Regions from separate parts of the Microbacterium keratanolyticum genome, predicted to be linked through region 3. Evidence: riboswitches for the same ligand, from Rfam matches in the RefSeq annotation. Region 3 holds a riboswitch; each other region holds the start of a gene.

Region 1 (10,122 bases), 840 kb from region 3:
GCCATGATGGGCGCGACGATGTTCGTCACCGCGCCGCTGCTCGCCATCGGCGGCATCATCATGGCCGTGCAGACGAACGTCGGACTGAGCTGGCTCATCGCCGTCTCGGTGCCCGCGCTGCTCATCGTCGCGGTCATCATCATCGGTCGCATGGTGCCTCTGTTCCGCTCGAACCAGAAGAAGCTCGACAGTGTGAACCGCATCATGCGCGAGCAGCTCACGGGTGTGCGCGTGGTTCGCGCCTTCGTGCGCGAGCGCATCGAAGAAGACCGATTCCGCGACGCCAACACCGACCTCATGATCCTCGGTCGCAAGATCGGCTCGCTGTTCGTGCTGCTCTTCCCCCTGTTCATGCTGATCCTCAACGTCACGATCGTCTCGGTGATCTGGTTCGGCGGCATCGAGATCAACAACGGCGGCGTCCAGGTCGGCACGCTCTTCGCCTTCATGCAGTACATCGGTCAGATCATGATGGGCGTCATCATGTCGAGCTTCATGGCGATGATGATCCCGCGTGCGGCCGTGTCGGCCGAGCGTGTGGGCGAGGTGCTGGACGCGACCTCGAGCATGGAGCGCCCCGAGCACGGCGTCACCGCGTTCCCGACGCCGGGGGCTGTGGCCTTCGACAACGTCGAGTTCACCTACCCGGGTGCGGAGGCACCGGTGCTCACCGGCATCACCTTCGAGGCCGCTCCCGGAGAGACGGTCGCGATCGTCGGTTCGACAGGTTCGGGCAAGACGACGCTGGTCTCTCTGATTCCGCGACTGTTCGATGTGACGGGCGGCGCCGTGCGCGTCGGTGGCGTCGATGCACGTGAAGCCGACGTCGACGCGCTGTGGAAGAGCATCGGGCTCGTGCCGCAGCGGCCGTTCCTGTTCACCGGCACCGTGGCGTCGAACCTGCGGTACGGCCGGGAAGACGCGACCGACGAAGAGCTCTGGGCCGCGCTCGAGATCGCCCAGGGGCGTGACTTCGTCGAAGAGATGCCCGACGGCCTGTACACGCGCATCGCCCAGGGCGGAACGAACGTCTCCGGCGGTCAGCGTCAGCGTCTCGCGATCGCCCGTGCGATCGTGCACCAGCCCGAGATCCTCGTCTTCGACGATTCGTTCTCGGCGCTCGACCTCACGACCGACGCGAGACTGCGGCAAGCGCTGTGGAGGGAATTGCCCGACGTCACCAAGATCGTCGTCGCCCAGCGCGTCTCGACGATCACGGATGCCGATCGCATCGTCGTGATCGAAGACGGCACGCTCGCCGGCGTCGGCACGCACGAGGAGCTGCTCGCCACGAACAAGACCTATCAGGAGATCGTCGAGTCGCAGCTGGGGGTGGACGCATGAGCGAGAACGCCAAGGCTGAGAAGAAGGCCGCGCGGCGCGAGCGCATGGCGGCAGCCCGCGCCGGCTCCGGAGCCACGGTTCCCGCGGTCCCCCTGACCGCCGCCGAGCTGGAAGAAGCCGAGCTCGCCGAGAAGGCGCGCCTCGAGGGCGGCAGCATGTTCGACGGCCCCGCCCCTGGCAAGGCCGATCACTTCGGACCGAGCTTCAAGCGGATGATCGGGCTGCTGAAGCCCTCCGCATGGTGGTTCGGCTTCGTGTCCCTGCTCGGCGCCATCGGCGTGGTGCTGGCCGTGATCGCACCGAAGATCCTCGGCGAGGCGACGAACATCGTCTACGAGGGCTTCATGTCCAACGTGCTGGCCTCGGGTCTGCCCAAGGGGACGCCCGGCTTCCCCGACGGCGTGCCCGGTCTTCCCGAGGGAATGACGCAGGCGCAGGTCGTCGAGATGCTCCGCTCCGCGGGGCAAGACGACTTCGCCAACATGATCGGCGCGATGAAGGACTTCACGGTCGGCGCCGGCGTCGACCTGGAAGCCCTGCGCTGGATCATCATCGCGGTGCTCGCGATCTACGTCGCGTCGGCGTTGCTCAGCTGGATCCAGGGCTACGTCATCAACGTGATCATGGTCCGCACCATGTGGCGCCTGCGCGAAGACGTCGAGGCGAAGATCAACCGTCTTCCCCTGTCGTACTTCGACAAGGTGCAGCGTGGTGAGCTGATCTCGCGCGTCACGAACGACATCGACAACATCACGCAGACCATGCAGCAGTCGCTGTCCGGCGCACTCACCGCGGTTCTCACGGTCGTCGGCGTCCTGATCATGATGTTCTCGATCTCGTGGCAGCTGGCCCTGGTCGCCCTGGTGTCTCTGCCGCTCATGGGCGTCATCTTCGGCATCATCGGTCCGCGTTCGCAGAAGGCCTTCGGCCTGCAGTGGCGAAAGGTCGGTCGCCTCAACGCCCGCGTCGAAGAGGCGTTCTCGGGTCACGCGCTCGTGAAGGTGTTCGGACGCGAGAAGGAAGCCCTCGAGAGCTTCCAGCACGAGAACGACGAGCTCTTCGAGGCGAGCTTCAAGGCGCAGTTCCTCTCGGGCATCATCATGCCCGCGATGACCTTCGTCGGAAACCTCACCTACGTCGGCATCGCCGTGCTCGGTGGCCTCATGGTCGCCGGCGGCAACCTGCGCCTGGGTGACGTTCAGGCGTTCATCCAGTATTCGCAGCAGTTCAGCCAGCCGCTGAGCGAGCTGGGCGGCATGGCAGCGGTCGTGCAGTCGGGTACCGCATCGGCCGAGCGCGTGTTCGACTTCCTCGACTCCGAGGAACAGGACGCGGATGCCGAGAACGCGCCGACTGTGACAGGTGGCCGTGGCGTCATCGAGTTCGAACACGTCGAGTTCGCGTACGATCCTGCGCGTCCGCTCATCCGCGACCTCTCGTTCCGGGTCGAACCGGGGCAGACCGTCGCGATCGTCGGACCGACGGGGGCGGGCAAGACCACGCTCGTCAACCTGATCATGCGGTTCTACGAACTGAACGGCGGGCGCATCCTGCTCGACGGGCAGGACATCTCCGAGATGACCCGCCACGACCTGCGTTCGCGCACGGGCATGGTGCTGCAGGACCCGTGGCTGTTCGCGGGCAGCATCCGTGACAACATCCGGTACGGCAACGAGGCGGCCAGCGACGAGGAGATCCAGCAGGCTGCCGCGGCGACATACGTCGATCGCTTCGTGCACTCGCTGCCCGAGGGGTACGACACGGTCCTCGAAGAGGACGCCTCGAACGTCTCGGCCGGCGAGCGCCAGCTCATCACGATCGCGCGCGCGTTCGCGTCGCAGCCCTCGATCCTCATCCTCGATGAGGCCACGAGCGCCGTCGACACCCGCACCGAACTGCTGCTGCAGCACGCCATGGCGGCGCTGCGAGAGGGCCGTACATCCTTCGTGATCGCGCACCGTCTGTCGACGATCCGCGACGCCGACCTCATCCTCGTGATGGAGCACGGCGACATCGTCGAGAAGGGCAACCACGAAGAGCTCATCGCCGCGAAGGGCGCCTACTGGCGTCTGTACCAGTCGCAGTTCGAGCAGGCGTCCGATGTCGAAGATCCGCTCACGGAGTCGGCACCGGTTCTGGTCGCAGGCGACGCGGTCGATGTCGAGCAAGTCGGGGTCGCCGCCTCTGAGACGTCCCCATCCGGCGGCAGGGGCGAGAGCCCGACCGGCGCCTGAGCCGCTCCGGCACACACCAACGCGACAGCGGGTCCGTCCCTTCGGGGGGCGGACCCGCTGTCGTATGCGGCTACTGTGCGTCGATTCCCAGAAGTTCCAGCGGGTGGGTCAGTCGCCACCAGAAGGAGGGGCCATCGATGTCCTCCGCAAGCTCCGCCGCGACCGTCGTGTCATCGAGGGGGCCCGTGACCGTCAGCGACCCCGCATCCGCGCCCTGCGTCCAGTCCTCCCCGAGAGCGTAAGAGCCCGCCGTCGATGCGACCGCACCGTTCCACAGCACGACCCGGGCATCCTTCGCAGCGACCACGGGGACCTCCGCGCCCCACATCGTCCGCACCGTGCCCAGCACGTCGCCCTTCGCGACAGTCTGCGGCTGCGCCTTCAGCGCGGCCTCGACCTCTGTGAACAACGAGCGGCTCGCGGCGACGCGCTGCTCACCATCAGCCTGCCCGAGTACGGACGCGTACACGCGCACGGTCGTCCCATCGATCTCGATGTCCTTCGCGGACAGCAGGTTGTAGAGAATGTCCGGATCTTCGCCGATTGTGCCGGTCTTGACACCGATCACGCCCGGATCCTCCAGTACGAGCTTGTTCGTGTTGGTCACGAGACCCGCACCGGGGATATCCGCCTCCTTGGTCGCCACGATCTCCGCGATGACGGGGTTGCTCTCCGCGAGAGCGGCGAGCTGCAGGAGCGCGCGCGGCGTCGCCGTGTTGCCCCAGCCGATGCCGGACGGGTTCTCCAGCTGAATGTCGGTGACTCCGCGATCGCGGAGCCACGCCGTTGCCGCGATCACGAACTCGGAATCGGAACCCCAGATGTCGTCCGACAGGCGATCGGCGTAGTTGTTCGCCGACCCGAGCAGGATGCCCTGGAACAGCTGGTACTGAGTGAGCGTCCCGTCAATCGGCACGTCGAGTGCCGACTGGTCATCACGCCGGTAGTCCCAATGGACTTCGCTGTCATTGCTCGTGAACGCGAACGAGGGTCCCTGCTCACCCAGGCCGAGCGGCATGCGCTCCAGCGCGGCGAGAACCGTGACGACCTTGGTGATCGAGGCCATGGGCGCCGCGTCCTCCGTTGACGCCACGGCAGAGAGGCCCTCGATCCCCACAGCGGCGCTGCCGACGGCCGGCCACGTGATGGTCGCGAGTGCGGCGGACTCGGGTGCGTAGGTCGCGGCGTCGATCGTCGGCGCCACCTCGTGTAGGGGCCAGAGCGCCATGGCGGAGGCATAGACGATGCCGGTCGTTGCCAACACGGCGAGCGGCGGCAGGACTCCCGATCGCAGGAACGAGCGCCGCGGAGCCCCGGCGGTCAGCGCGGGACCGGCGGCAGCGCCGGTCAGGGGAGCCGGCGGCGTGGGCGTGGAGCCTGCCGCAACGGCAGCGACGTCGATCCAGCTCAGCGCGGGACGTCCGGCAGAGGCCGGGGCGGTTGCGGGTGGGCCCGCAGGCACGAGGGTCGGCAACTCTCCCGTCTGCTGCGCGCGCAGCGCGGCGCGGGTCCCGGGAGCATCGGCGCTGGCGGGAGCGTCCATGCGAGGCGCAGCTGCGGGGTCAGCCGCAGCCTCGGGAGTGTCGGTGGTCACCGTCCTAACGTAATGGACGTGTCCCTTGTGTCGTCTGCACGCGCGGTCTGCGGCCATGCGCGGCGGGATATGATGACCTCAACACCACGGGAGTCCGGTGATCCGGGCTGAGAGGAAGCGAAAAGCGCTTCGACCGTCGAACCTGATCTGGGTCATGCCAGCGCAGGGAGGAGAAACAATGTCTACTGTCACGCCCACACGTCTCGGCCTCGGTCGTCCGGAACTCTGGCGCTGGCGCGTCGTCGACATCGTCGTCGCGAGCGTCATCGCCGTCGCCTGTGCGGTGATCTTCCTGCTCTGGAACGTCGGATACGAGGCGCCGAGCACCCTGCTCAAGCCGCTGCTGCCAGGCCTTCAGGGGCTGCTGGCCGGTCCGTGGCTGATCGCCGGCGTGCTGGGTGGGCTCATCATCCGCAAGCCGGGTGCGGCGCTGTACACCGAGCTCGTCGCTGCGGTCATCTCCGCCCTGATCGGAAACCAGTGGGGGCCGCTCACTATCGTCTCCGGCGTCGTTCAGGGTCTCGGCGCCGAGCTGATCTTCCTCATCTTCCTGTACGGCGTGTGGCGTCTGCCGGTCGCGATCCTCGCGGGTGCCGGTGCGGGACTCGCCTGTGGCATCAATGACCGCATCCTCTGGTACGCGGGTGCCGACACCCTGTTCACGACGGTTTACATCGCCTCGACCACGGTCTCCGGCGCCCTCATCGCGGGCCTCGGGGCCTGGCTGATCGCGCGCGGTCTCGCGGCGACCGGTGCACTCAACCGCTTCGCCTCCGGGCGGGCGGCCACCGCCCGGGTCTGATCATGGGCGGTGCGGCGGCGCCGACCCCAGCCGCGCTCGAGGCGCAGGCCTGGGGCTGGCGCTATGCGACCCGGCATCGGTGGGCGCTCTGCGAGGTGACGCTGCGGATCGAACCGGGGGAGCGCGTGCTGCTGCTCGGCGCCTCGGGATCGGGCAAGTCGACTCTCCTGCAGGGGTTGGGCGGTGTGCTCGGCGGCGCGGATGAGGGAGAAGAGCTCGGCGCTCTGCTCGTCGACGGGGTGCCTGCCGCACAGGCCCACGGCCGGGTCGGTATGGTTCTGCAGGATCCGGACACGCAGACGATTCTGGAGCGCGTCGGGGACGACGTGGCGTTCGGATGCGAGAACCTGGGCGTCCCGCGAGACGAGATCTGGCCGCGGGTGGACGCTGCGCTCGACGCGGTCGGGCTCGATCTGCCGCTCGACCGGTCGACCGCCACGCTGTCCGGAGGGCAGAAGCAGCGGCTCGCGTTGGCGGGAGTGCTGGCGATGCGGCCCGGTGCGATCCTGCTCGATGAACCGACGGCGAACCTCGACCCGGAGGGTGTCACCGAGGTGCGCGATGCGGTCGCGGCGGCATTGGATGCCACGGGCGCGACGCTCGTCGTGATCGAGCACCGCATCGACGCCTGGCTGGATCTCGTCGATCGGGTGATCGTGCTCGGGACGGAAGGCGAGACGACGGTCGTGCACGCGGATGGCACGCCGAAGGCCGTGCTCGGCGCCCGGGGAGCAGAACTCGCCGCTGCGGGAGTGTGGGTGCCGGGGCATCCGCCCGCCGTTCCGCCCCCGCCCGCCGCCACACCGGGGGAGGAGCTGCTGCGCACGCGTGACCTCGTCGTGGCGCGGCGACGCGGCGTTCCGGTCGCCGGCCCCTTCGAGCTGACCGTGCGCGCGGGCGAGGCCATCGGGATCGTCGGCCGCAACGGAGCCGGGAAGTCGACGCTCGGTCTCACCCTGGCCGGGTTGATCGCACCGGAGACGGGGCGGGTCGAGGCATCCGCGGTTTTAGCGGAGGGTGCCAAGGGCGACCCGATCCGATGGACCTCGCGTGCCCTGCTCACGCGCATCGGCACCGTGCTACAGAGCCCGGAGCACCAGCTCCTCGCGCGCACGGTGCGTGAGGAGCTGGCGGTCGGTCCGAGGGCGCTCGCCCTGCCCGAGGACGAAGTCAACGCGCGCGTCGATGACCTCCTCGAGCGTCTGCGGCTCACCGCACTCGCCGCCGCGAATCCGTACACGCTCTCCGGTGGCGAGAAGCGCCGACTCACGGTCGCCGCCGCCCTCGCGACGCGCCCTCGTGTGCTCGTACTGGATGAACCGACGTTCGGGCAGGACGCGAAGACCTGGGCGGAACTCGTCGGCATCATCGCCCGTCTGCGCGACGAGGGTGCCGCCGTCGTGGTGATCTCGCACGATGAGCAGGTGCTGCGTGCACTGCACGCGCGTCGGATTGAGGTGGGGGCATGACCGACCTGCTCTCGCACGACACCGGCCGTGTGGTGCGCACCGGACCGATTGCGCCACGCAGCGCACTCGCGAAGCTTGCGGCCGCGCTGCTCATCTCGGTACCGCTTATCCTGTCGATCGACGTGCTCTCGGCGTCGGTCGCCCTGCTGCTGTCTGTACCGCTGCTGCTGATGTCGGGTCTGCGCCCGCGTGAGTTCTGGCTGCGGACCGCCGTGCTCTGGATCGCTGCCCCCCTCAGTGCCGCGACGATCGCGCTGTACGGCGCAACGAGCGGCACGATCTACTTCGAGTGGCTCGTGATGCGCGTGAGCGAAGGATCTCTTTCGCTCGCGGCGGCGACAGCCCTGCGCGTGCTGGCGATCGGCTTGCCTGCCGTCGTGCTGTTCTCCACCGTCGACCCGACCAACCTTGCCGACGATCTCGCTCAGCGTCTGCGCCTGCCCGCACGATTCGTGATCGGTGCGCTCGCAGGGCTCCGGATGCTCGGTCTCCTCGCCGACGACTGGCGGGCGCTCGCGCTTGCCCGTCGCGCACGGGGCGTCGCCGACGAGGGGCGCATCCGCAGGGGCCTGGGCATGGCCTTCGCCCTCTTCGTCCTCGCCATCCGCCGTGGTTCGTCGCTCGCGACCGCCATGGAGGCCCGCGGCTTCGGGGGACGCGGTCGACGCACGTGGGCGCGTCCGTCCCGGTGGGGTCGCGGCGACACGATCCTGCTCCTGGTCGCGGTGATGATCCCGACTGCTGCGCTCTCGGCGGCAGTCGTCTTCGGGACCTGGAACTTCATCCTGGGCCCGTCCGTCGCGGGATAGGTGACGGCAGGGGCCTCAGGCCGGCCGGCAGCGCGACGTCGATCGTGCTGCATCCGCCGGCAGCAGTTCCCGGCGCTGAACGGTCGTCAGCCGGCGTTCCACAGGTCGCGGTAGTACGCGAGTCGTTCACGGTCGGGTTCGACGCCGTAGGCCTCGATGAGCGTGTCTTCCCACCCGGGGCCGAAGTTCCACAGGGTGCTCATCGAGGCGACGGCGATGTCGGCCCAGCGGTCGCCGGTTCCCAGAGCGGCGAGATCGACGTGCGCGGTGCCGCGCCCGGCGTCGTCCAGCAGAGTGTTCGGCAGGCAGGCGTCGCCGCGGCAGACGACGAGTTTGTCGATGGGAGGGGCGTCGCGCAGGGCATCCGGAATCTCGGCACCCCAGCTTTCTGCCCGCGCGATTCTGCTGGCGACGCTCCACTCCCAGGGGCACTCGTCGACGGGAAGAGCGTCGTGCAGCATCCGCAGGGCTTCGCCGACGGCGCGCACCGTCGTCGCCGGTTCGTCCTTCCATCGCGGATCGACGGCGCTGTACCCGGGGATCGCGCGGGTCACGAGCCACTCGTGCGTGGCATCCTCTCCCTGCGTGAGCACCTCGGGGACCGTGATCCAGTGCCGCGCCCATCGCATGCGCTCAGCTTCGTCGCGCATGCTCGCTTCGGGATCGTGCGGGCCCCACTTGATGTAGCGCCCGTCGTCGGTGCGGAAGGTGAGCCCGCCGATCCCGTTCTCCCATACAGGGGTGAGTGCGGCGTCGCCCGCAAGGTGGCGCACGAGCGCGGGGACGGGCAGGGACGGGACGGGAATGCTCACCGGACGACCCTAGCCCGTGAGAAACCATATTCTGCGCGAGAAACCATGGCACACGTCGTGTTTCGTGCGGGAAATGGTTTCTCGCGGGGGCACGGGCGCCTACAGCAGCGCCCGCAGCGCCTCCTCCAGCACGACGGCGTGATTGTGCTCGAGGTCATGAGCCGCATAGACGAGGGTGACGCGCGGATGCTGCCGCACGATGTCCGCCAGTTCGCGCAGCGCGTCCGCGGAGTCGCCCTCCAGCTGTGCGCGGTAGCGGTCGGCGTAGACGTTCCAGTCGGCGTCCGGCGCGGCGTGCCATTCGCGCCGCAGCTCGGGGGTCGGGGCCGTGTCCTTCGCCCAGAAATCGATCTCGGCGCGCTCCTTCGAGACGCCGCGTGGCCACAGGCGATCCACCAGGATGCGGAAACCGTCATCGGCGGAAACGGTGTCGTAGGCTCGCTTGCGACGCAGTTCCATATCGCCAGCATTCCCTTATCGGGGCGTGAAATCCAGGCGATCTTCTGCAGCGTGAGTGAATCAGATGAAACTGAGAACCGCGTATGCTGAAACCCCGTCGCACGACGTTTCGAAGGAGAACACGTATGCAGATCCAGGGATCCGGCGCACTCATCACCGGCGGCGCGAGCGGCCTCGGCCTCGCCACGGCCCGACGACTCGCCGCCGCAGGTGCGCACATCACCATCGTCGATCTGCCCTCCTCGCCGGGGGCTGACATCGCCGCCGAACTCGGCGGCGTCTTCGTGCCTGCCGACGTCACGAGCGTCGACGAGGTGCACGCGGCCGTCGCTGCCGCGCAGGCCGCCGCACCCCTGCGCATCGTCGTGAACTGCGCCGGCATCGCCCCTCCCGCCAAGGTGCTCGACCGCGAGGGCAACCCCGCCGTACTCGCCGATTTCGAGCGCATCGTCCGCATCAACCTCGTCGGAACGTTCAACGTCACCTCGCAGGCCGCAGCGATCATTGCCAAGAACGACCCAGATGCGACGGGCGACCGCGGCGTCATCGTCAGCACCGCGAGCGTCGCGGCGTTCGACGGCCAGATCGGCCAGCCCGCA
Region 2 (10,122 bases), 2.5 Mb from region 3:
CGATCAGCGAAGTGCTGCTCGTGCTGGATGCCACGACCGGTCAGAACGGTGTCATGCAGGCTGAGGCGTTCCTTCAGCACGCAGGCGTCACGGGTCTCGTGCTGACGAAGCTCGACGGATCCGCGAAGGGCGGATTCGTCCTTGCCGTGCAGGAGCGCACGGGCATCCCGGTCAAGCTCCTCGGCCAGGGCGAGGGCATCGACGATCTCACCGGCTTCACGCCGCACGTTTTCGTGTCGGCGCTCGTCGACTGATCCACGCTGGGCTACCCAGATGCGAGAGAGACTGGTTTCATAGCGGTATGGCAATCGAGCATGACTTCTTCGGACTGCTGTCATCAGGTCCAGACGGATCGATCTTCTGGTCTGAGACGGTGGAGTTCGGCGACCAGGCGGTCACCGTCGACCTGACGGCGCCCGACCAGGACGACGTGTCTCAGGATGCCCTCGACATCGCAGCAGGCCTGATCGCCGGGTTGGAGAATATCGACGCCGTCGCGCGTCGTGCGATGCTCGCCGAGGTCGATGACCGTACCAGTGAGGTCACTGAGTACGTGCTGCAGCAGCAGGAGACGCACGGTGACGAACTCGTCGACCTGCTGGTCGACGTCAGCGGTGACGCGGCCGTCGACATCATCCGCTCGCTTCGTCTCATGAGCATGACGATCCTCGCCGATGAGCATGGCGGATCGGAGCCGTTCGCGGTGCTGGAGTACGCACTGGACGGCGACGAGACCGAAGACGTGCTGCTCGTGAACTTCGGTTCGGACGCGACGGTGCTCTCGGTGATGAGCGCCGACTAGCCCACCTGCCTCATTTCTGCGCTGCTCGCCGGGATCCTCGCGTCACGCTCGGACCCCGGCCAGGTTGCGTCATGCGAAGACCGTGAGCGCGTAGACGAAGAAGACGGTGAGGTGCGCCGCGCCGTGCAGGGCTGTCACGCGCGTGCCGCTGAACGTCGCCAGCGTCAGCAGCAACGTGACGCCGAGAAGCACGAGGTTCGTGGGGTTCTCGGCCAGCACGACCTGCTGTCCGGTGAGGAGGCCGATCGTGAGCACCGCCGGAATCGTCAGTCCGACGGTGGAGACGAGAGCGCCGTGGCAGAGGTTGCTCACCCGCTGGGCTTCGCCGGCGAGGGCGGCACGGATTGCCGTGAGCGTCTCGGGAAGGAACACGATCATGGCGATGAGGATCCCCGAGAGGGCGACGGGTGCGGAGATGCGGTGGAGACCGTCATCGAGCAGGACGGCCATGTCGTGCGAGAGCAGCACGATGGGAACGACGGTCAGCACGAGGACGACGATGCGCGCCAGCAGCTCCACGCGGTGCTCGGCGATCACGTGGGTGACGGACGGTCGCACCACGCGTTCGGGCGCGACGAGGCGATCCGACCGCGATGAGATCTCCTGGAAGTCGGACTTCTGCGCTCCCATCTGACGGACGAGGAAGAACACATAGAGCACGACGGTCGCGACGATGATCGGGATCGCCTGGCCGATCGTGTAGGCGTCGCCCTCGCCGATGAGGCCGGGAAGGGCGAAGGCGAGCATCGCAAGCACGACGAGCATCGCGAGGTAGGTCGAGACCCCCGTGCTGTTGGCTCGCAGGTCGCGGTGGCGCAGCCCGCCGATGAGCAGTGCGACACCGATCACGAGGTTCAGGATGATCATCGACACGGCCATGACGGAGTCGCGCGCGATCGTGGCGTGCTCGCCCGGGCCGAGCATGACGGCGGAGATGAGGATGACCTCGATGAGCGCGATCGACAGCGTCAGGACGAGGGTTCCGTAGGGATCGCCGAGCCGGTGAGCCAGGTGCTCCGCCTCCGTGACGACGCCGAAGGCGCAGACCACGATGATGGCGACGATCGCGACGAGCGCGACGACGAGCGCCGGGCCCGGGAGAGGCCCCGCGAGGAGCGGCTGTGCGAGCAGCAGGGCGGCGAAGGCACCCCAGCCGAGGGCAAGGCGGACGATCACGCCGGGTGTCAGGATGCTCCGAAGAGAGGTGTTCACGAACGAGTGCCTGTTCTGCGGGGTCGTCCCTGCACGTGGTCCTGACGGCGGGTCGTCCCGCCGAGATCCTTCGCTCGAGTCTATCGCCGGCGCCTCGGCAGTTGCTGTGCACCGTGGGTCGGTCAGGGTAGGTCGGTGTGCGTCGATGCGCAACCCCGGTGTGTGCCGGAAGGACCGCGCGTAGCGTCGGTCGCTCGACGAGGAACAGGAGAAGAAGATGATCTCGAAAGTGACGGCGACGACGGTGGTCCATGCTCCGCTGCGTGAGGTCTACGACCAGTGGACGCAGTTCGAGGAGTTTCCGACATTCATGTCGACGGTCAAGCACATCGAGCAGAAGAGCGATGCGAGCACGCGCTGGCGTGTGGAGATCGGAGGCGTGGAACACGAGTTCGATGCAGAGATCACGGAGCAGATCCCGGATTCGCGGATTCGGTGGCAGAGCCTGGGGGAGCGCACGCACACCGGCGAGGTGGAGTTCGAGGCCGTGCCGGACGGCACACGCGTCTCCTTGACGATGGGGTGGGTTCCCGAGGGGTTCGTCGAGAAGGTCGGCGCTGCCCTGAATATCGATGAGCGCGCTGCGGAGCACGACCTGGCCCGGTTCAAAGAGCTCATGGAGCGGCGCGGCACAGCGAGCGGCGAATGGCGCGGGTCGATCAATGACGCGAAGGAGAAGTGATGACGGAGAACCTGCGCGCGCTGATCCTGAACTGCACCCTCAAACCCTCACCGGCGCCGTCGAGCACGGAGGCGCTCGCTGGCGTGGTCGCGACAGAACTCCGCGATCGCGGCTGCACGGTGGAGTCGCTACGTGTGGTGGATCACTCCATCCATCCCGGTGTCGAGCGCGACATGGGAAACGGCGATCAATGGCCGGAGATCCTGAAGCGCGTGCTGGAGTCGCAGATCCTCATCCTTGCGACGCCCACCTGGGTGGGCCAGCATTCGAGCGTCGCACAGCGCGTCATCGAACGGCTGGACGCAGAGCTCTCCGAGACGGACGCCGAGGGCCGTCCGTCTCTCTATGACCGGATTGTGATTCCGGTGGTGGTGGGCAACGAGGACGGCGCGCATCACATCGTGGGGATCATCGCCCAGGCGCTCTCCGACGTCGGTTTCGTCGTCCCCGCGCAGGGCGGTGTGTACTGGAACGGCGAGGCGATGTCAGGCACCGACTTCATCGACCTCGATACGACCCCGGACAAGGTGCGCATCGCGTGTGCGGCCGCCGCCGCGAACGCCTCGCATCTTGCCAGGCTTCTTCGTGCGGATCCGTTCCCCGCGACGACGGAGCCAGCTCAGACAGCCTGAGCGAATCCCTGTTCGGCGCCCTCGGCGATGTGGGCGAGGTGGGCCGGGATCTCCCTGCCCTTCGACGCCATCGACTGGGCCCAGAGTCGGCCAGCACGGTAGGAGGAGCGCACGAGCGGACCGGCGAGCACGCCAAGGAAGCCGATCCGCTCGGCCTCCTCCTTGAACTCGACGAACTCCGCAGGCTTGACCCAGCGCTGGACCGGCAGATGCCGCGGCGAGGGCCGCAGATACTGCGTGATCGTGATGATGTCGCATCCGGCGTCATGCAGATCATTCAGCGCCTGCACCACCTCTTCCGGCTCCTCGCCCATGCCGAGGATCAGGTTCGACTTCGTGATGAGGCCCACGTTGCGCGCCTGAGTGATCACGTCGAGTGAGCGCTCGTATCGGAACGCCGGGCGGATGCGCTTGAACACCCGGGGAACGGTCTCGACGTTGTGCGCGAACACCTCAGGTCGCGCCTCGAAGACGACGTCAAGCAGGGTGGGATCCCCGTTGAAGTCGGTGGCGAGCAGTTCGACACCCGTGTTCGGGTTCTGTGCGTGGATCTGGCGCACGGTCTCGGCGTTCAGCCAGGCACCGCCGTCGGGAAGATCGTCGCGCGCGACACAGGTGACCGTGGCGTACCTCAGACCCATGCGGGTCACACTCTCGGCGACGCGGCGCGGCTCGTCGGTGTCATAGTCTGCGGGCTTGCCGGTGTCGATCTGGCAGAAGTCGCAGCGGCGCGTGCACTGGGAGCCGCCGATGAGGAACGTGGCCTCGCGGTCTTCCCAGCATTCGTAGATGTTGGGGCAGCCGGCTTCCTGACAGACCGTGTGGAGGCCCTCGTCTTTCACGAGCGAGTGCAGCGCCGTGTACTCGGGGCCCATCTTCGCCTTCGTTCGAATCCATTCGGGCTTGCGCTCGATCGGTGTCTCGGCGTTGCGGATCTCCAGTCGAAGAAGCTTGCGTCCGTTGGGTGCCGTGGCGGGGGAGGATCCGGATGCCACAGGGGTGCCGCATCCGCTCATGCTGCCGCCTCCGTCGCGTAGGCGGTCGCGAAGGCCGACGACACCGCATCTGCGATATCTGCAGGTGCGAGGTCTGCCCCGATGATCTCGCTGATCGTGGTGACCCCGGCATCCGTGATGCCGCACGGGATGATCCCGCGGAACCCGGCGAGGGTGTTGTTGCAGTTCAGAGCGAAGCCGTGCATCGTGACACCGCGCTGCACGCGCACGCCGATCGCTGCGACCTTGTCTTCGGAGAGCGGCCGGCGCACCCATACGCCGCTGCGCCCGTCGACCTGGTAGCCATCGACGCCGAGCGGAGCAAGGATGTCGATGAGGATCCGCTCCAGGCGCCGCACGTGCGCGACCACATCGACGGGTTCAGGCAGCCGCACGATCGGGTAGCCCACGAGCTGACCCGGGCCATGCCAGGTGATCTTTCCGCCACGGTCGACGTCGACCACCGGTGTGCCGTCCTGCGGACGCTCGTGCGACTCGGTGCGCTTGCCTGCGGTGTAGACGGCGTCGTGCTCGAGGAGGAGAAGGGTGTCAGGCCGGGTTCCGGCGACGACCTGCGCGTGCACATCTCGCTGCAGGGCCCACCCGTCGAGGTACGGCACGAAATGCGGGGCCAGGCCCGCGGTGACGATGTCGAGCATGCGCGCTCCTTAGAACCGGATTTGTTGAACCGCGTCTAAGAATACATCTGCGCAGGTGGATGTCGACGCAGGCGCAGTACGTTAGCGGTATGACGAACGCACGAACGGGGCGACCCCGCGCGTCCTCACGCGAGACGCTGGCCGAGGCAGCCTGTGAGCTCTTTCTGGAGCAGGGTTACGACGCAACCTCCGTCGCCGACATCACGCAGCGGGCCGGCGTCAGCCGCTCCAGCTTCTTCAACTACTTCGCCAGCAAGAGCGATGTGCTGTGGTCGGGTCTCGATGCCCGCATCGACGTCGCATTGGCCGCTCTGAATGCGTTGGGGGCGGATGCAGACGGTCCGCGTGTCCGTGCCGCACTGGAACCGGTGCTCACCGATCTCGCCCCTGATCCGCTGACCCTCGCGCTCGGCAATGCGGCCGCCATGGGGCTGGAAGACGAGCTGCTGCGTGACACCGGCCTGCGCCACGCGCGCATCGCCTCGGCCGTCTCGGCCGCCGCGCGCACCTCGGGCATCGGAGCGATTCGCTCTGACATTCTCGGAGCCGCGATCGCAGCGGCCGTCCTCTCCTCGCTGCGGGTCTGGGCAGAGCGCGGCGCCGGGCACGCGTCGCTGGAAGCCCAGTTCGACGAAGCCCTGAGAAGCATCCACGATCTTCCCTGGGGCTGACCCGCGCCGCTGTCCTACCGGCGGCGCGGATCAGCCATGCTGCGGCTAACGCACGGCAGGGGTCGGGAGATACACCTGGGCGCCGGTGGCGCGGAACTCACGGCTCTTCTCCTGCATCCCCTCGCGGGCGGCGATCGTCGTCTGATCGGCGGCCGAGCCGAACTCCTTGCGGATGTCCTGACTGATGCGCATCGAGCAGAACTTCGGCCCGCACATCGAGCAGAAGTGCGCGGTCTTCGCAGGCTCCGCGGGCAGGGTCTCGTCGTGGAACGCCTCCGCGGTGTCGGGGTCGAGCGAGAGCGCGAACTGGTCGCGCCAGCGGAACTCGAAGCGCGCCTTGGAGAGCGCGTCGTCGCGCTCCTGCGCTCCCGGATGTCCCTTCGCGAGGTCTGCGGCGTGGGCGGCGATCTTGTACGTGATGACGCCCGTCTTCACATCGTCCTTGTTCGGCAGCCCGAGATGCTCCTTCGGGGTGACATAGCAGAGCATCGCGGTGCCGTAGCGGGCGATCTCCGTCGCGCCGATCGCGGAGGTGATGTGGTCGTAGCCCGGGGCGACATCGGTGACCAGCGGTCCGAGCGTGTAGAAGGGAGCGCCTTTGCAGAGCTCCTGCTGACGCTCGACGTTCTCGCGCACGAGGTGGAACGGCACGTGTCCCGGACCTTCGACCATGACCTGCACGTCGTACTCCCACGCGCGGGCTGTGAGCTCGGCGAGGGTGTCGAGCTCCGCGAACTGGGCGGCATCGTTCGCGTCAGCGACGGATCCGGGGCGCAGCCCGTCGCCGAGCGAGAAGGCGACGTCGTAGCGCGCGAAGATCTCGCACAGCTCATCGAAGTGCGTGTAGAGGAAGTTCTCCTGGTGATGGGCGAGGCACCATCCGGCCATGATCGAGCCGCCGCGGGAGACGATTCCGGTGACGCGATCTGCCGTCAGAGGCACGTAGCGCAGCAGAACACCGGCGTGGATCGTCATGTAGTCGACGCCCTGCTCGCACTGCTCGATGACCGTGTCGCGGAAGATCTCCCAGGTGAGCTTGTGCGCCTGGCCGTCGACCTTCTCGAGCGCCTGGTAGATCGGCACCGTGCCGATCGGAACGGGGGAGTTGCGGATGATCCACTCGCGCGTTGTGTGGATGTCATCGCCCGTCGAGAGATCCATGACGGTGTCCGCGCCCCACTGGGTCGCCCACTGCAGCTTGTCGACCTCTTCTGCGATCGAACTCGTGACGGCGGAGTTGCCGATGTTCGCATTGATCTTCACGAGGAACGCCTTGCCGATGATCATCGGTTCGGACTCGGGGTGGTTGATGTTGTTCGGCAGGATGGCGCGGCCCGCCGCGATCTCGCTGCGCACGAGTTCGACATCGCAGCCCTCCCGCAGAGCGACGAAGCGCATCTCGGGAGTGATCAGCCCCCGGCGGGCGTAGTGCATCTGGGTGACACGCCTGCCCTCTCGGCCACGCCGCGGCACGGGGCGTTCTCCCAGCCATTCCTCCGACGCGCTTCCACGCCGGACCGCCGCGCGACCGTCGTCGAGCAGCGTGCGCTCGCGACCCGCGTAGCTCTCGGTGTCGCCGCGCGCTTCGATCCATTCGGCCCGGAGTCGCGGCAGGCCGACCAGCGGATCGCTTCCGGCGCCAGCCGTGCGGTACACCTGCACGGGAGCATTGGGCTCGCCGCCGGGCGAATCGTCCAGGGAGATCTCCGTCACCGGAACGCGGATGTCGTGCTCCACATCCGCGACATAAGACAGAGAACGGGACGCAACAGACGTGCTCATATGAGGCTCACTTCCTTCGCCGGCATTACCCGGACAGGTTCGACGGTCGCAGGCCGCGTCAGCCCGATCTCAGCCCATGCGTGGGCCCCCGTGTGGTCACAGGCACGCTAGCATGGCGTCGCGCCGAGCCCGGACTCCGTGACCGGCCGAATGCTCCTCTAGAATCAGAAGCACCATGGCTACCTTTGGCACGCTTTCCGATCGGCTTACCGAGACCTTCCGCAACCTGCGCACGAAGGGCAAGCTCACCCCGGCTGACGTCGACGGCACCGTCCGCGAGATCCGTCGTGCGCTGCTCGACGCTGACGTCGCGCTCGCCGTCGTCAAGGACTTCACCGCCAAGGTGCGCGAGCGCGCACTCGGCGATGAGGTCAACAAGGCTCTGAACCCGGCCCAGCAGGTCGTGCAGATCGTCAACGAAGAGCTCATCTCGATCCTCGGCGGTGAACAGCGCCGTCTGGAGTTCTCGAAGACCCCGCCGACGGTCATCATGCTCGCCGGTCTCCAGGGATCCGGTAAGACGACGTTCGCCGGAAAGCTCGCGAAGCAGCTCGAGGGCGAGGGACACACCCCACTCCTCATCGCCGCTGACCTCCAGCGTCCGAACGCCGTGAACCAGCTGCAGGTCGTCGCGGAGCAGGCGGGCGCCACGATCTACGCGCCGGAACCGGGCAACGGCATCGGCGATCCCGTCAAGGTCTCCCGCGACGGCGTCGAGCACGCCCGTCGCCACCAGCACGACGTCGTCATCATCGACACCGCCGGTCGCCTCGGTGTCGACGCCGAGCTCATGAAGCAGGCCGCTGACATCCGCGCTGCCGTGCAGCCCGATGAGGTCCTCTTCGTCATCGACGCGATGATCGGTCAGGACGCCGTGAACACGGCGAAGGCCTTCCAGGAGGGCGTCGACTTCACGGGCGTCGTCCTGTCGAAGCTCGACGGCGACGCGCGCGGTGGTGCCGCGCTCTCGGTCGCATCCGTCACCGGCCGCCCGATCATCTTCGCGTCGACCGGTGAAGCCCTCGGCGACCTCGAGCCCTTCCACCCCGACCGCATGGCGAGTCGCATCCTCGACCTCGGTGACATCCTCACCCTCATCGAGCAGGCGCAGAGTGCCTTCGACGAGGCCGAGGCGGAGAAGCTCGCCGAGAAGCTCGCGACCGAGACCTTCACGCTGGAGGACTTCCTTGAGCAGATGCAGCAGCTCAAGAAGATGGGCTCCATGAAGAAGATGCTCGGGATGCTCCCGGGTATGGGGCAGATGAAGCAGCAGCTCGACGACTTCGATGAGCGCGAGATCGACCGCACCGAGGCGATCATCCGCTCGATGACGCCGGGGGAGCGCCGAAACCCCAAGGTTCTCAACGGTTCGCGTCGTCTGCGCATCGCCCGTGGTTCGGGCATGACCGTCACCGACGTCAATCAGCTCGTCGCCCGCTTCGAGCAGGCCGCGAAGATGATGAAGACGGTCGCGCGCGGCGGCACCCCGAACATCCCCGGTATGGGCCCGATGCCCGGAATGGGGCGCCCCGGTGCCTCGGCGAAGCGCGGAAAGAAGGGGGCGAAGAGCAAGGGTGCATCCCGCTCGGGCAACCCCGCCAAGCGCGCCGCCGAGAACTCCGGTATCGCGGCGGCCTCCACGCCGACCGGTTCGGGTTTCGGTCTCGGCGGAGCCAAGGCGCCGACTGAGGCCGACCTCGCCGAGATCCAGAAGCTCTTCGGGAAGAACTGACTCAGGGGCGTGCGGCGACCAGCGCCGCGTGTGCGGATGACCGCCGCGCCGCGAACGGTCCGGCGATGAGAGCTGCGGCGACGAGTGCCAGCCCCAGGCCCTGAATGATGGTGAACGACTCACCCGCGACGAAGACGCCCAGCAGGGTGGCGACGATGGGCGAGAGAAGCACGAGCAGCCCGGGGATCACGACCGGGAGCAGCTGGATTCCACGGAACCACAGGGTGTACGAGGCGAATCCGCCGACAGCGGCGAGCCACACGTAGCCGACGACCGCAGGGGTATCGATCGTCTGCGGCACACCCTCCAACCCTAGTGTCAGCGGGAGCAGAAACAATCCTCCTGCCGTGAGCTGCCATCCTGCGTAGGCGACCGCACCGACGCGCGGAGGTCGTCCCCATTTCTTCGTGAGGATGATGCCTGCAGCCGTCGCGCCGACGCCCGCGATCGCGGCGACGATGCCGAGCGTGTCCAGGCGTGAGGCCGGTCCGAGCACGATGAGGGCGACGCCGGTCGTTCCTGCTGCTGCGGCGATCACTGCGGTGATGCGGGGGCGATCCTGCAGCACGAGCGCTCCCAGAGGCAGAAGGATCAGGGGCTGTACCCCGGCCACGGCCGCCGCGGCGCCGCCCGGGAGCCTCTCCGCTGCGAGAAAGAGCAGGGGGAAGAAGGCTCCGATGTTCAGGATGCCGAGGACTCCGGCCCGAAACCACCACGTGCCCTGGGGCAGTGCGCGGCCGATCGCGAGCGCGATGAGGCCCGCAGGCAGTGCACGGATGAGCGCGGCGAAGAGCGGATGTCCCGCTGGAAGCATCTCCGTGGTCACAAGGTACGTGGTGCCCCAGGTGATCGGGGCGAGCGCGGTGAGAGCGATCGTGGAGGCGCGGTTCATATGTTCAGCCTCGCTGTCGATTGGCGATGAGTACAACGCATTGTTGTCATCTCTTTCATGAGG
Region 3 (10,122 bases):
CGAGCAGCCACACCAGAAGAGCCTTCTGCGCGTGCAGACGGTTCTCAGCCTCATCCCAGACGACGCTCTGCGGTCCGTCGATCACGTCCGTGTCGACCTCGTAGCCGCGGTCTGCGGGAAGGCAGTGGATGAAGATCGCTTCCGGATCGGCGAGACTCATCGTCTCCGTCGTGACCTTGTACCGGCCGAGGTCGCGCAGGCGCGCGATCTTCTCTTCTTCCTTGCCCATCGAAACCCAGGTGTCGGTGACGACGACATCCGCGCCGACCGCCGCTTCCTGAGGGTCGGTGAGAAGCGTGATGGATCCGCCGGTCTCCGCTGCGCGTGCCTGCGCGGCGGCTACGACGTCGGCACGCGGCGCATACTCGACGGGCGATGCGACCCGCACGTGCATGCCGGCGGTCACGCCGGCCAGCACATAGGAGTGCGCCATGTTGCTGCGGCCATCACCGAAGAACGACAGCGTGAGGCCGGCGAGCTCGCCCTTGTGCTCGCGGATCGTGAGCAGATCAGCCAGCAGCTGACACGGATGGAAGTCGTCAGACAGCGCGTTGATCACGGGGACGCGCGTGCCCGCCGCCATCTCTTCCAGGCCCGACTGCGCGTAGGTGCGCCAGACGATGGCGGCGACCTGACGCTCAAGCACCCGGGCGGTGTCGGAGGGAGTCTCCTTGCCGCCGAGCTGGCTGCTCGCGGTCGAGATGATCAGCGGCGAGCCGCCGAGATCCGCGATTCCCACGGCAAAGGACACGCGGGTACGCGTCGAGGACTTGTCGAAGATGACGGCGACCGTCTGCGGACCTGCGAGGGCCTTGTTGGCGAAACGATCCTTCTTCAGCTCGAGGGCCAGATCGAGGATCTCGGTCTGCTCGGCCGACGTCAGATCGTCGTCGCGAAGGAGATGGCGCGTCATGCGGGAACCTTTCCGGAGTCGGCGGTCGTGGCGCCGGTCGAGGATGCTGCTGCTGCGGGCGTGGATGCCTCGACCTCGGCGAGAGCGGCAGCGAAGAGTGTGCGGAACTCCGCGATCTCGGCGTCGCCGATGTTGAGTGGCGGTGCGATTCGCACCGTCGACGGGTTCGCCGCGTTGACGATCAGTCCGAGACGCTGTGCGGCGGCGACGATCTCACCGGCGACCGGTGCCGCGAGGGCGACACCGATCAGCAGACCGCGGCCGCGCACGCCGACGACGAGTGGAGAACCGACCTCTTCGATGACCGTCCGCACCTGGGCGCCGCGAAGAGCGGCGTTCTCCACGAGTCCCGCGTTCTCGATCTCTCCGAGGACAGCATCCGCCACAGCCGTTCCCAGCGGGTTGCCCCCATAGGTGGAACCGTGGCTTCCCGGGGTGAACAGCTGGCTGGCCGCTCCGTACGTCACGATCGCGCCGATCGGGAACCCGCCACCGATGCCCTTCGCCAGGGTGATCGCATCGGGCACGATGCCCTCGTGCTGGTAGCCGAACCAGGCACCGGTGCGTCCGGCGCCGGTCTGGATCTCATCGATGATCAGCAGCGCACCGTGCTTCGTGGTGAGTGCGCGAGCGGCGGCGAGGTACCCCTCAGGCAGCTCGACGACGCCCGCCTCGCCCTGAATGGGCTCGACGATGACGGCAGCCACGCTGTCATCGATCGCGGCTTCGAGCGCTTCGATCGTGGCCGGGATGTGCTCGACGCCCCCGGGCATCGGAAGGAACGGCTCGCGCATCGCCAGCTTCGCGGTCATCGCGAGGGAGCCCATCGTGCGACCGTGGAAGGCGTTGTCGAGCGCGATGATGCGCGGCCGGGCCGCGCCGCCGTGCAGGCGGGCCAGCTTGAAGGCGGCCTCGTTGGCTTCGGCGCCCGAGTTCGAGAAGTAGACGCGCCCTTCCTCACCCGTGCCCGCCAGGCGCTTGAGGCGTGCAGCCAGCGCGAGCTGCGGCGGGGAGGCGAAGTAGTTCGAGATGTGCACCAGCGTCGCCGCCTGGCGGGAGATCGCCTCGACGAAAACGGGGTGCGCGTGGCCTAGCGAGTTCACCGCGATGCCGGCGAGGAAGTCCAGGTAGCGACGTCCGTCGCCGTCCCAGACGTGAGCACCTTCACCGCGTGTCAGCAGTTCCATCCGCGGGCCGACATTCTTGATCAGGTCGCGCTGGGCGTCATCCTGCCAACCGCTCATTTCACTGCCTTTCCTGCAACAACTTCAGTTCCGATTCCCTTGCTGGTGAACAGCTCCACGAGCACCGAGTGCGGCACACGCCCATCGATGATGGCCGCCGCGTCGACGCCCTGCTCGACAGCGTCCAGGCAGGCGCGCATCTTCGGGATCATGCCGGACTCCAGTCGCGGCAGCATCTCGGTGAGCTCCTCGGAGGTCAGATGCGACACGAGCGAGTCACGGTTCGGCCAGTCCGCGTAGAGGCCGGGCACGTCCGTCAGGATCACCAGCTTCGCCGCACCGAGCGCGACCGCGAGCGCGGCGGCAGCCGCATCCGCATTCACATTGAGCGATTGTCCGGGGTTGTCGAGGTCGGGGGCGATGCTCGAGACGACCGGGATGCGCCCCGCAGCCAGGTGATCGAGCACCGGAGTCGGGTCGACCTGCACGACGTCGCCGACGCGCCCGAGATCGACCTCTTCGCCGTCGACGATGACGCCGCGGCGGCGCCCGCCGAAGAGGCCGGCGTCCTCGCCGCTGAGCCCGGTCGCGATCGGGCCGTGCGAGTTGATCTTGCCGACCAGCTGCGGGTTGACCTGTCCGGTCAGCACCATCCGCACCACGCTGATGGCCTCGGTGTTCGTGACGCGGTAGCCGCCCTTGAACTCGCTGGGGATCGCGAGGCGATCCAGCATGTTCGAGATCTGCGGGCCGCCGCCGTGCACGACGACCGGCTGCACGCCGACGTAGCGGAGGTAGGCGATGTCCTGCGCGAACGCGTCCTGAAGCTCGTCCGAGACCATCGCGTTACCGCCGTACTTGACGACGACGATCTGGTCGCGGAACTTCTTCAGCCACGGCAGCGACTCGATGAGGGTCGTCGCCTTCTCGGCGGCGACTCCGGCGGGAGTGTCCTGGATGTCGGTCATGAGGCGTATGCGCTGTTCTCGTGAACGTAGTCGTGTGTGAGGTCGTTGGTGAGGATCGTGGCGGTGGCCTCGCCGACCAGCAGGTCGATGACGAGGTGCGTCGCGCGCGGGGTCAGATCGACCTCCTCGCGCGGGCGATCGGGCCCTCCTGCCGTGCAGACGCGGACGCCGTTCATGAAGACATCGACGTTGTAGGGGTCGAAATCGGCACGGGTCGTGCCGATCGCGGCGAGCACCCGGCCCCAGTTGGGGTCGTTGCCGAAGATGGCGGCCTTGAAGAGGTTGTTGCGAGCGACGGAGCGGCCGACCTCGACCGCATCGTCTTCGCTCGCAGCGCCGCGGACCTCGATCGTGATGTCATGGCTGGCGCCCTCGGCGTCGCCCTGCAGCTTCTGTGCCAGCTCCTGGCTCAGCGCGGTGAGCGCTGCCGCGAACTCGTCGAGATCGGGACGGACACCCGATGCACCGTTCGCGAGGAGGGTGACCTGGTCGTTCGTCGACATGCAGCCGTCCGAATCGAGGCGATCGAACGTCACGCCCGTCGCGCGACGCAGCAGCGCATCCGCCTCGGAGGCCTCGAGGTCGGCGTCGGTCGTGATCACGACGAGCATCGTGGCGAGTCCCGGTGCGAGCATGCCCGCGCCCTTCGCCATGCCGCCGATCGTCCAGCCGTCGCCCTGGACGACTGCCGTCTTGGAGACGGAGTCGGTCGTCATGATGGCCTCGGCGGCGCTCTGCCCACCGTCCGCGCTGAGCGCCGCGATGCCGGCCTCGACTCCGGCCAGCACATTGGCGCGGAACGTCTCGTCGCCGACGCCGATCAGCCCGGTGGAGCAGACCACGACGTCGCCGGCGCTGATGCCCAGCAGCTCCGCGGCCTTCTCCGCCGTCTGATGCGTGGTCTGGAAACCGAACTCGCCGGTGAAGCAGTTCGCTCCCCCGGAGTTCAGCACGACGGCCTCGACGACGCGATCGGCGACCACCTGCTGCGACCACAGGATCGGGTTGGCCTTGGCGCGGTTGCTCGTGAACACCGCGGCGCCGACCTTGCGGGGGCCCCGGTTCACGACCACGGCGACGTCGGGCTTGCCTGTCGACTTGAGGCCTGCGGCGACTCCCGCCGCTTCGAATCCCTGCGGGGCGGTGACGCTCACGGGGCTACTCCGTTCGTGCTGAGCGCGGTGCCCTCGGGAAGACCCAACGCGATGTTCATGGATTGGACGGCCGCGCCCGCGGTGCCCTTGACGAGGTTGTCGACCGCGGTGACGATCGTGACGCGGTTCGCCGCACGGTCGATCGCGAGGCCCATCAGCGCCGTGTTCGCACCGAGCACGTCAGCCGTGCGCGGGAAATGCCCTTCGGGCAGCAGCTGCACGAAGGTCTCGTCACCGTAGGCGTCCTGCCACGCCGCGCGGATCTGCGCGTCGCTCGTTCCCTCGACGATCGGTGCCGTGACGGTAGCGAGGATTCCCCGCGACATCGGCACGAGGACCGGGGTGAAGGAGATGCGGATGCGATCGTCGGCCGCTCCGGATGCCGCGGCGAGCGCCTGCCGGATCTCGGGGATGTGGCGGTGGGTGCCTCCGACCGCGTAGGGGTTCGCGGAGCCGAGGATCTCGCTCGCGAGCAGGTTGGTCTTCGCGCTCTTGCCCGCACCTGAAGGCCCCACGGCAAGGACGGCCACGATGTCAGACGGATCGATGACACCGGCGGCGACGCCCGGCGCAAGGCTGAGGCTCACAGTCGAGGCGTTGCATCCGGGAGCGGCGATGCGCCGCGCGCCGACCAGGTGCGAACGCTGTTTGGTCCCGTCGACGAGAAGCTCCGGAACGCCATAGGACCAGGGCTCGTGGAACGCGCCGCCATAGAAGGCGTCCCACGCGTCCTGCGAGGTGAGGCGATGATCGGCTCCTGCGTCGATGACGAGCGGAGTGTCGCCGAGCGCGTCGGTGTACTGGCCGGACTGGCCGTGCGGCAGCGCGAGGAACACGATGTCGTGACCGGCGAGGATCGCGGGCGTCGTGTCCTGCAGCGTGAGATGTGCGAGCGAACGCAGGTGCGGCTGGTGCTCGATGAGCGGCTGGCCGGCATTGGAATGCGCGGTCACTGTGCGGATCTCGATGTCGGGGTGGCCGGCGAGCAAGCGAAGAATCTCGCCACCCGCATAGCCGGATGCGCCGGAGACGGCGACGGAATACGTCATGTATCTACCTTAACGGTCGGAGCTGGAGGGACCGGGGCGGCGACACCGGCACTCATCCCGCCGAAGGCAGGAGCGCAGGGGTCGCCTAAAGTCGGCGTCCGCCCTGACGTCGGCGCGCACCAGCAACACTCGAGACGAGTGTCGGAGCGGTGTGAGAGGCCGAGCGCATGCCGCGACGATAACGCGCCGCGCCCGACCTGCGCAAATCACACCGTCATCTCGCCGTCACAGTGCGACGGTGAGCGGCGCGGCGAAGAAGGCGAGCTCGTGCTGCGACGCGGCGGTGAACGCGCGCAGCATCCGCTCTCTCATCTCCGGGCTCGCGGAGGCGGCGGCCTGCGCGACGAAGGCGATCGCCTGCTGGGTGGACTCGGCGAACGCGGGATCGGCATAGGTCGCGAGCCAGGAGGCGTAGGGGTGCTCCGGATCGCGAGCGTACTCGCCGAAGGCTCCCGCGTGCAGGCGCTCTCCTAGATCGGAATAGAGCCAGAAGCACGGGAGGAGCGCGGCGATCAGCACGGCGTAGTCGCCGTCGAAGGCGGTCGCACGGAGGTGGTCAAGGTAGGCGGTGGTCGCCGGAGCCTGCGCGGCGGCGAATGTCTCTGCGGTGATGCCCTGTGCGGGGGTGAGCCAGGAGGCGTGCAGTTCAAGCTCCCCGGCGATCGCGCCCTGTGCGGATCCCGCCCAGAACGCCTGCTCCTCGGACGTCGGGGCGATGCGCGCCGCCTCCGCGAGCACGCGGGCGTACTCCCGGAGGTAGAGCGCGTCCTGTGCCAGGTAGAACACGAACGGCGCGTGCGCGAGCGTGCCGTCCGCGAGTGCACGGATGAAGGGCAGCTCGTCGATGCCATCACGAATCGGTCGAATGATCTCCCACCAGTCGGAGGCGAGCTGCTCGGCCTGGGGACGCGTCATCACGCTCCCCCGCGCCCAGAGGCCGGCAAAGTGATGAACGGGTCCGCTTCCGCTCCCGACCTGCAGCTCGTCTGCCGCTTCCAGCGACTCCCGCAGCCACGCACGTGCAGAGGCCACGGCGGTCGGCCAGTCCTCGCCGGACGCGCGACGCGTGGCCAGCGCCGATGACAGCGAGCATCCGGTCCCGTGCGTGTGCGTGGTGTCGATGCGCGACCCGGGAAACTCCTGCCGGAGCGCACGAGCAGCATCGACCAGGGCATCGGGAGTGTGGGCGCCCGCCAGGTGCCCGCCCTTCACGAGCACGGCGGTGCCGAGATCGAGCGACAGCTGCTCCGCAGCATCCAGCGCCGCGTCCCACTCCTCACCGATCTCCCGGCCGGTGAGCACCGCGAGCTCACGAAGGTTCGGTGTCACCAGGTGCGCGAGCGGCAGCAGCCTGCGTAGCGCATCCTCTGCCGCAGGATCCAGCAGGCGGTCACCACTCGTGGCAACCATGACCGGATCGATCACGACGACTTCGGGGCGCACCTCCGCCAGCCAGCGCCCCACCTCGACGATGACGTCCTCGTTCGCGAGCATCCCGATCTTGACCGCATCGATCTGGATGTCTACGGCGAGCGCCTCCAGTTGCGCACGGAGGAACGACACCGGAGGCACATGCACGTCGCGCACCCCCTGCGTGTTCTGGGCAGTCAGAGCGGTGAGCGCGGCCATCCCGAATCCGCCGTTGGCCGAGATGGATTTCAGATCGGCCTGGATCCCCGCCCCGCCGGACGGATCGCTCCCCGCGATGCTGAGCACTCGCGGAATGAACGGCGCGCCCGTGCGGGCGGCAGAGACGGATGATGGCACACGCAGACGATCGCTCATTGCGACATCCCTTCGCTAGTACGAACTAGATCAGGTTCGACGGGTCTGTTCTCAGCCGCGATGGCGCGGCACCCCGTGTCACTGCGGGCAGTCTATCCGCTGCAGGAGTTCCCTCTCGTCGGCGCGTGTCAGTCCTGCCCGGCGCTCACGATCGATGCCGCGAGCCTCCTCGTCCGCACGCACACGGCGGATCGTCGCCTCCAGCGGCGACAGCTCGCCGCCGGTCTGCACGAAGCGCCTGTTCGAGCGCGCCATGAACCCCGGCATGTCGGCCGGCAGCCACAGCGGGAGCGAGCGCGCGCCCATCCAGTACTGCACGTCGCGGGCGACCAGCCATTCGTCCGGTGCCGTCACGATGTCACCCGTGTGGCCGGCGATCGTCCGGATGCGAGCGAGAAGGTCCCCCAACGGCAGGACATCCCCCATCGCGTTGACGACGCCGGAATGACGAGCATCCACGATGTATCGGGCCAGATCCTCGACATCGATGACCTGTGCGTGGCGCCCGTCCGTCTCCGGCAGCAGGACCGTCCCGGCGCCGGCGCGCGCGAAAGCCGCCGACCAGTAGCCGAACCGGTCGCTCGGATCCCCCGTGCCGACGACGAGGCCCGGGCGCACGATCAGCGCACGGTCTCCGAGCCTCGCGACGGCGTCCTCCGCGGCGACCTTCTGCGCACCGTACTCATACTCGTCTCCGGGCTGCGCGGGCAGATGCCTCGGAGCCGACTCATCCACTCCGATCGTCTCGTCGTCGCTGTACACCGAGGCACTCGACACGTACGTCCACCGTGCCGCCCGCTCGCCGAGAGCCTGCACCGCAGCCGCGACGTGCGACGCCTGGGAGGAGATGTCGACCACCTCGTCCCACTCTCGCCCGGCGACCTCCGCATAGGCATCCGGATCGTCACGATCGGCCTGCACGAGCGTGGTGCCGGCGGGCGCCGAACGCGCGCCCCGCGCCAGACACGTCACCGCAGCGCCCGCTGCCACCCATCCCGCGGCGACGCGGCCCGACAGCCATCCGGTTCCACCGAGGATGAGAACGTCCGTCATGTCGCCATGCCACCAGCATCCGCCCCGCAAGGGAAGCGGGTTCGCTGTGGGCGCACGAGAAAGGCGGGCACGCCCTCTCGGGCTGCCCGCCTTTCACAGTTCTTCTGCGACCTACTCGCGCAGGGTGGCGCCGAAGCGCTCGGCCGCCACGGCGACACCGGCGAGCTTCGCCTCTGACGCCTCTGCCGCCGTGAGCGTACGATCCGGCGCACGGAAGCGCAGCGCGAAGCTCAGGCTCTTCGCGTCGCCCGGCACGCCCTCACCGCGGTAGTCGTCGACCAGACGCACCGATTCCAGCAGCGCACCCGCACCCTCGACGAGAGCAGCGCGGACGTCTGCCGCGGGCACCGTGGCGGGCACAACGAGCGAGACGTCCTGCGTCGCCGCAGGATATGTCGACAGCGACTCGACGACGACACGCTCACCGGCGAGGGTCAGCACACGATCGAGATCCAGCTCGAGCACGACGGCCCGGGCGGGAAGATCTGCATCCGCGGCTACCGTCGGGTGCAGCTCGCCCACGTAGCCGATCTCCTCACCGCGCACACTCAGCACGCCGGTGCGTCCCGGGTGGAGCGCTGCACGCTCACCCTGCACGACGTCGATGTCGACACCCGCTGCGGTGGCGATCACTCGCACGGCGTCGAGGGCGTCCGCGAGGTCTGCGGCCTCGGCGGCGCGACCCGGCTGCCGCGGGATGATGTTGCCGGTCAGCAGCACGGCGACGTGGCGGTGCTGCGGCGGGATCGAGGCGTTCAGCTGCGCGAGCACCTCATCCGACGGCCGTGCGCCGAGCGGCGGCACCTCAGCGGTGCCGTACTGCACACCGGGTTCGGGGAGGAAGACGGTGCCGGTCTCGAAGATGGCCAGGTCGACCATGCCGCGCGAGATGTTGCGGTGCGCGGTCGTCAGCAGTCCCGGAATCAGCGAACGTCGGAGGAACGGGGCCTGGCCGTCGAGAGCGTTGGCCAGGCGGATGCTCGGCAGGTGCTCTCCTGATGCCGAACCATGCAGGTCGTTGCTCGTGTCGGTCGTGAACGGGAAGGCCGGCGTCTCGACGAAGCCCGCCGCCGCGAGCGCGTCTGCCACACGGCGACGCCCCTGCTGCAGGAGCGTGAGACCGCGCCCGCCCGACGGCGTCGGCAGCACCGAAGGAATGCGGTCGAGGCCGTGGATGCGCGCGACCTCTTCTGCGAGCGTCCACTTGTCGGTGAGGTCCGGCCGCCAGCTCGGCGGAATGACGTGCCAGCCGGTGCCGTCTTCCTCCGTGACCTCGGCGCCGATCGTCTCGAGCGCCCCGACGATCTCGTCTGCCGTGTAGTCGACGCCGATCAGCCCGGCGACGAAGCCTGCGGGCAGGTGGATGCCCTCGATGAAGACCTCCGCGAACACCGCACCGCCGAGCTCGTCCAGGGTTCCGCCTGCGAACTCGACCATGAGATCGGCGACGCGCCGTGCGGCCACGAACGGGATGAGCGGGTCGACGCCGCGCTCGAAGCGCTTCGACGCCTCGCTGGGCAGCTTGTGACGTCGTGCGGAGCGGGCGATCGTGGTCGGGTCGAAGGTCGCCGCCTCGATGAGCACGTTGCGCGTCGTCTCGGTCATCTCGGTCGTCGCACCGCCCATGACGCCGGCGATGCCGATCGGTCCGGATTCGTCCGTGATGAGAAGATCCTCGACGTGCAGGGTGCGCACCTGGCCGTCCAGCGTCTCGATCTTCTCGCCCGAAGCCGCGCGGCGCACCGTGATGCCACCGGAGAGCTTGTCGAGGTCGTAGCCGTGCACGGGGTTGCCGAGCTCCAGCATCACGTAGTTGGTGATGTCGATCAGCACACCGAGCGAGCGCATGCCCGCAAGCGTCAGGCGTGCGACCATCCATGGCGGAGTCGGTCGAGAAGGGTCGACGCCGCGGACGGCCCGCGCGACGAACTCGCTCGCACCCACGCGTCCGCGGATCGGCTGCTGGTCGTCGACGACGATCGGGAAGCCGGCGCCGGGCGCCAGCTCCGCGAAATC

The links. A riboswitch is a leader RNA that binds a small molecule or an ion and turns the genes downstream of it on or off. The one in region 3 is predicted to bind thiamine pyrophosphate.
Region 1: another riboswitch for thiamine pyrophosphate. It lies ahead of JOD62_RS08750 (ECF transporter S component); the one in region 3 lies ahead of JOD62_RS12850 (bifunctional hydroxymethylpyrimidine kinase/phosphomethylpyrimidine kinase).
Region 2: another riboswitch for thiamine pyrophosphate. It lies ahead of thiC (phosphomethylpyrimidine synthase ThiC); the one in region 3 lies ahead of JOD62_RS12850 (bifunctional hydroxymethylpyrimidine kinase/phosphomethylpyrimidine kinase).

Annotation. Positions count from the first base shown of each region.
Region 1 covers NZ_JAFBBQ010000001.1:1,822,634-1,832,755, forward strand. The annotation lists gene JOD62_RS08735 (ABC transporter ATP-binding protein) at 1-1,344, shown strand, start outside; gene JOD62_RS08740 (ABC transporter ATP-binding protein) at 1,389-3,578, shown strand; gene JOD62_RS14880 (D-alanyl-D-alanine carboxypeptidase family protein) at 3,649-5,172, opposite strand; TPP riboswitch at 5,249-5,358, shown strand; gene JOD62_RS08750 (ECF transporter S component) at 5,351-5,974, shown strand; gene JOD62_RS08755 (ABC transporter ATP-binding protein) at 5,977-7,443, shown strand; gene JOD62_RS08760 (energy-coupling factor transporter transmembrane component T family protein) at 7,440-8,252, shown strand; gene JOD62_RS08765 (aminoglycoside 3'-phosphotransferase) at 8,339-9,064, opposite strand; gene JOD62_RS08770 (DUF488 domain-containing protein) at 9,164-9,523, opposite strand; gene JOD62_RS08775 (SDR family NAD(P)-dependent oxidoreductase) at 9,649-10,122, shown strand, end outside.
Region 2 covers NZ_JAFBBQ010000001.1:189,269-199,390, reverse strand. The annotation lists gene ftsY (signal recognition particle-docking protein FtsY) at 1-254, shown strand, start outside; gene JOD62_RS00995 (DUF2004 domain-containing protein) at 302-802, shown strand; gene JOD62_RS00990 (calcium:cation antiporter) at 872-2,014, opposite strand; gene JOD62_RS00985 (SRPBCC family protein) at 2,232-2,696, shown strand; gene JOD62_RS00980 (flavodoxin family protein) at 2,696-3,328, shown strand; gene lipA (lipoyl synthase) at 3,316-4,344, opposite strand; gene lipB (lipoyl(octanoyl) transferase LipB) at 4,341-4,982, opposite strand; gene JOD62_RS00965 (TetR/AcrR family transcriptional regulator) at 5,072-5,653, shown strand; gene thiC (phosphomethylpyrimidine synthase ThiC) at 5,699-7,435, opposite strand; TPP riboswitch at 7,430-7,537, opposite strand; gene ffh (signal recognition particle protein) at 7,611-9,167, shown strand; gene JOD62_RS00950 (EamA family transporter) at 9,169-10,059, opposite strand.
Region 3 covers NZ_JAFBBQ010000001.1:2,660,781-2,670,902, reverse strand. The annotation lists gene argF (ornithine carbamoyltransferase) at 1-913, opposite strand, end outside; gene JOD62_RS12870 (acetylornithine transaminase) at 910-2,157, opposite strand; gene argB (acetylglutamate kinase) at 2,154-3,065, opposite strand; gene argJ (bifunctional glutamate N-acetyltransferase/amino-acid acetyltransferase ArgJ) at 3,062-4,219, opposite strand; gene argC (N-acetyl-gamma-glutamyl-phosphate reductase) at 4,216-5,268, opposite strand; gene JOD62_RS12850 (bifunctional hydroxymethylpyrimidine kinase/phosphomethylpyrimidine kinase) at 5,494-7,053, opposite strand; TPP riboswitch at 7,044-7,139, opposite strand; gene JOD62_RS12845 (NAD-dependent epimerase/dehydratase family protein) at 7,132-8,106, opposite strand; gene pheT (phenylalanine--tRNA ligase subunit beta) at 8,218-10,122, opposite strand, start outside.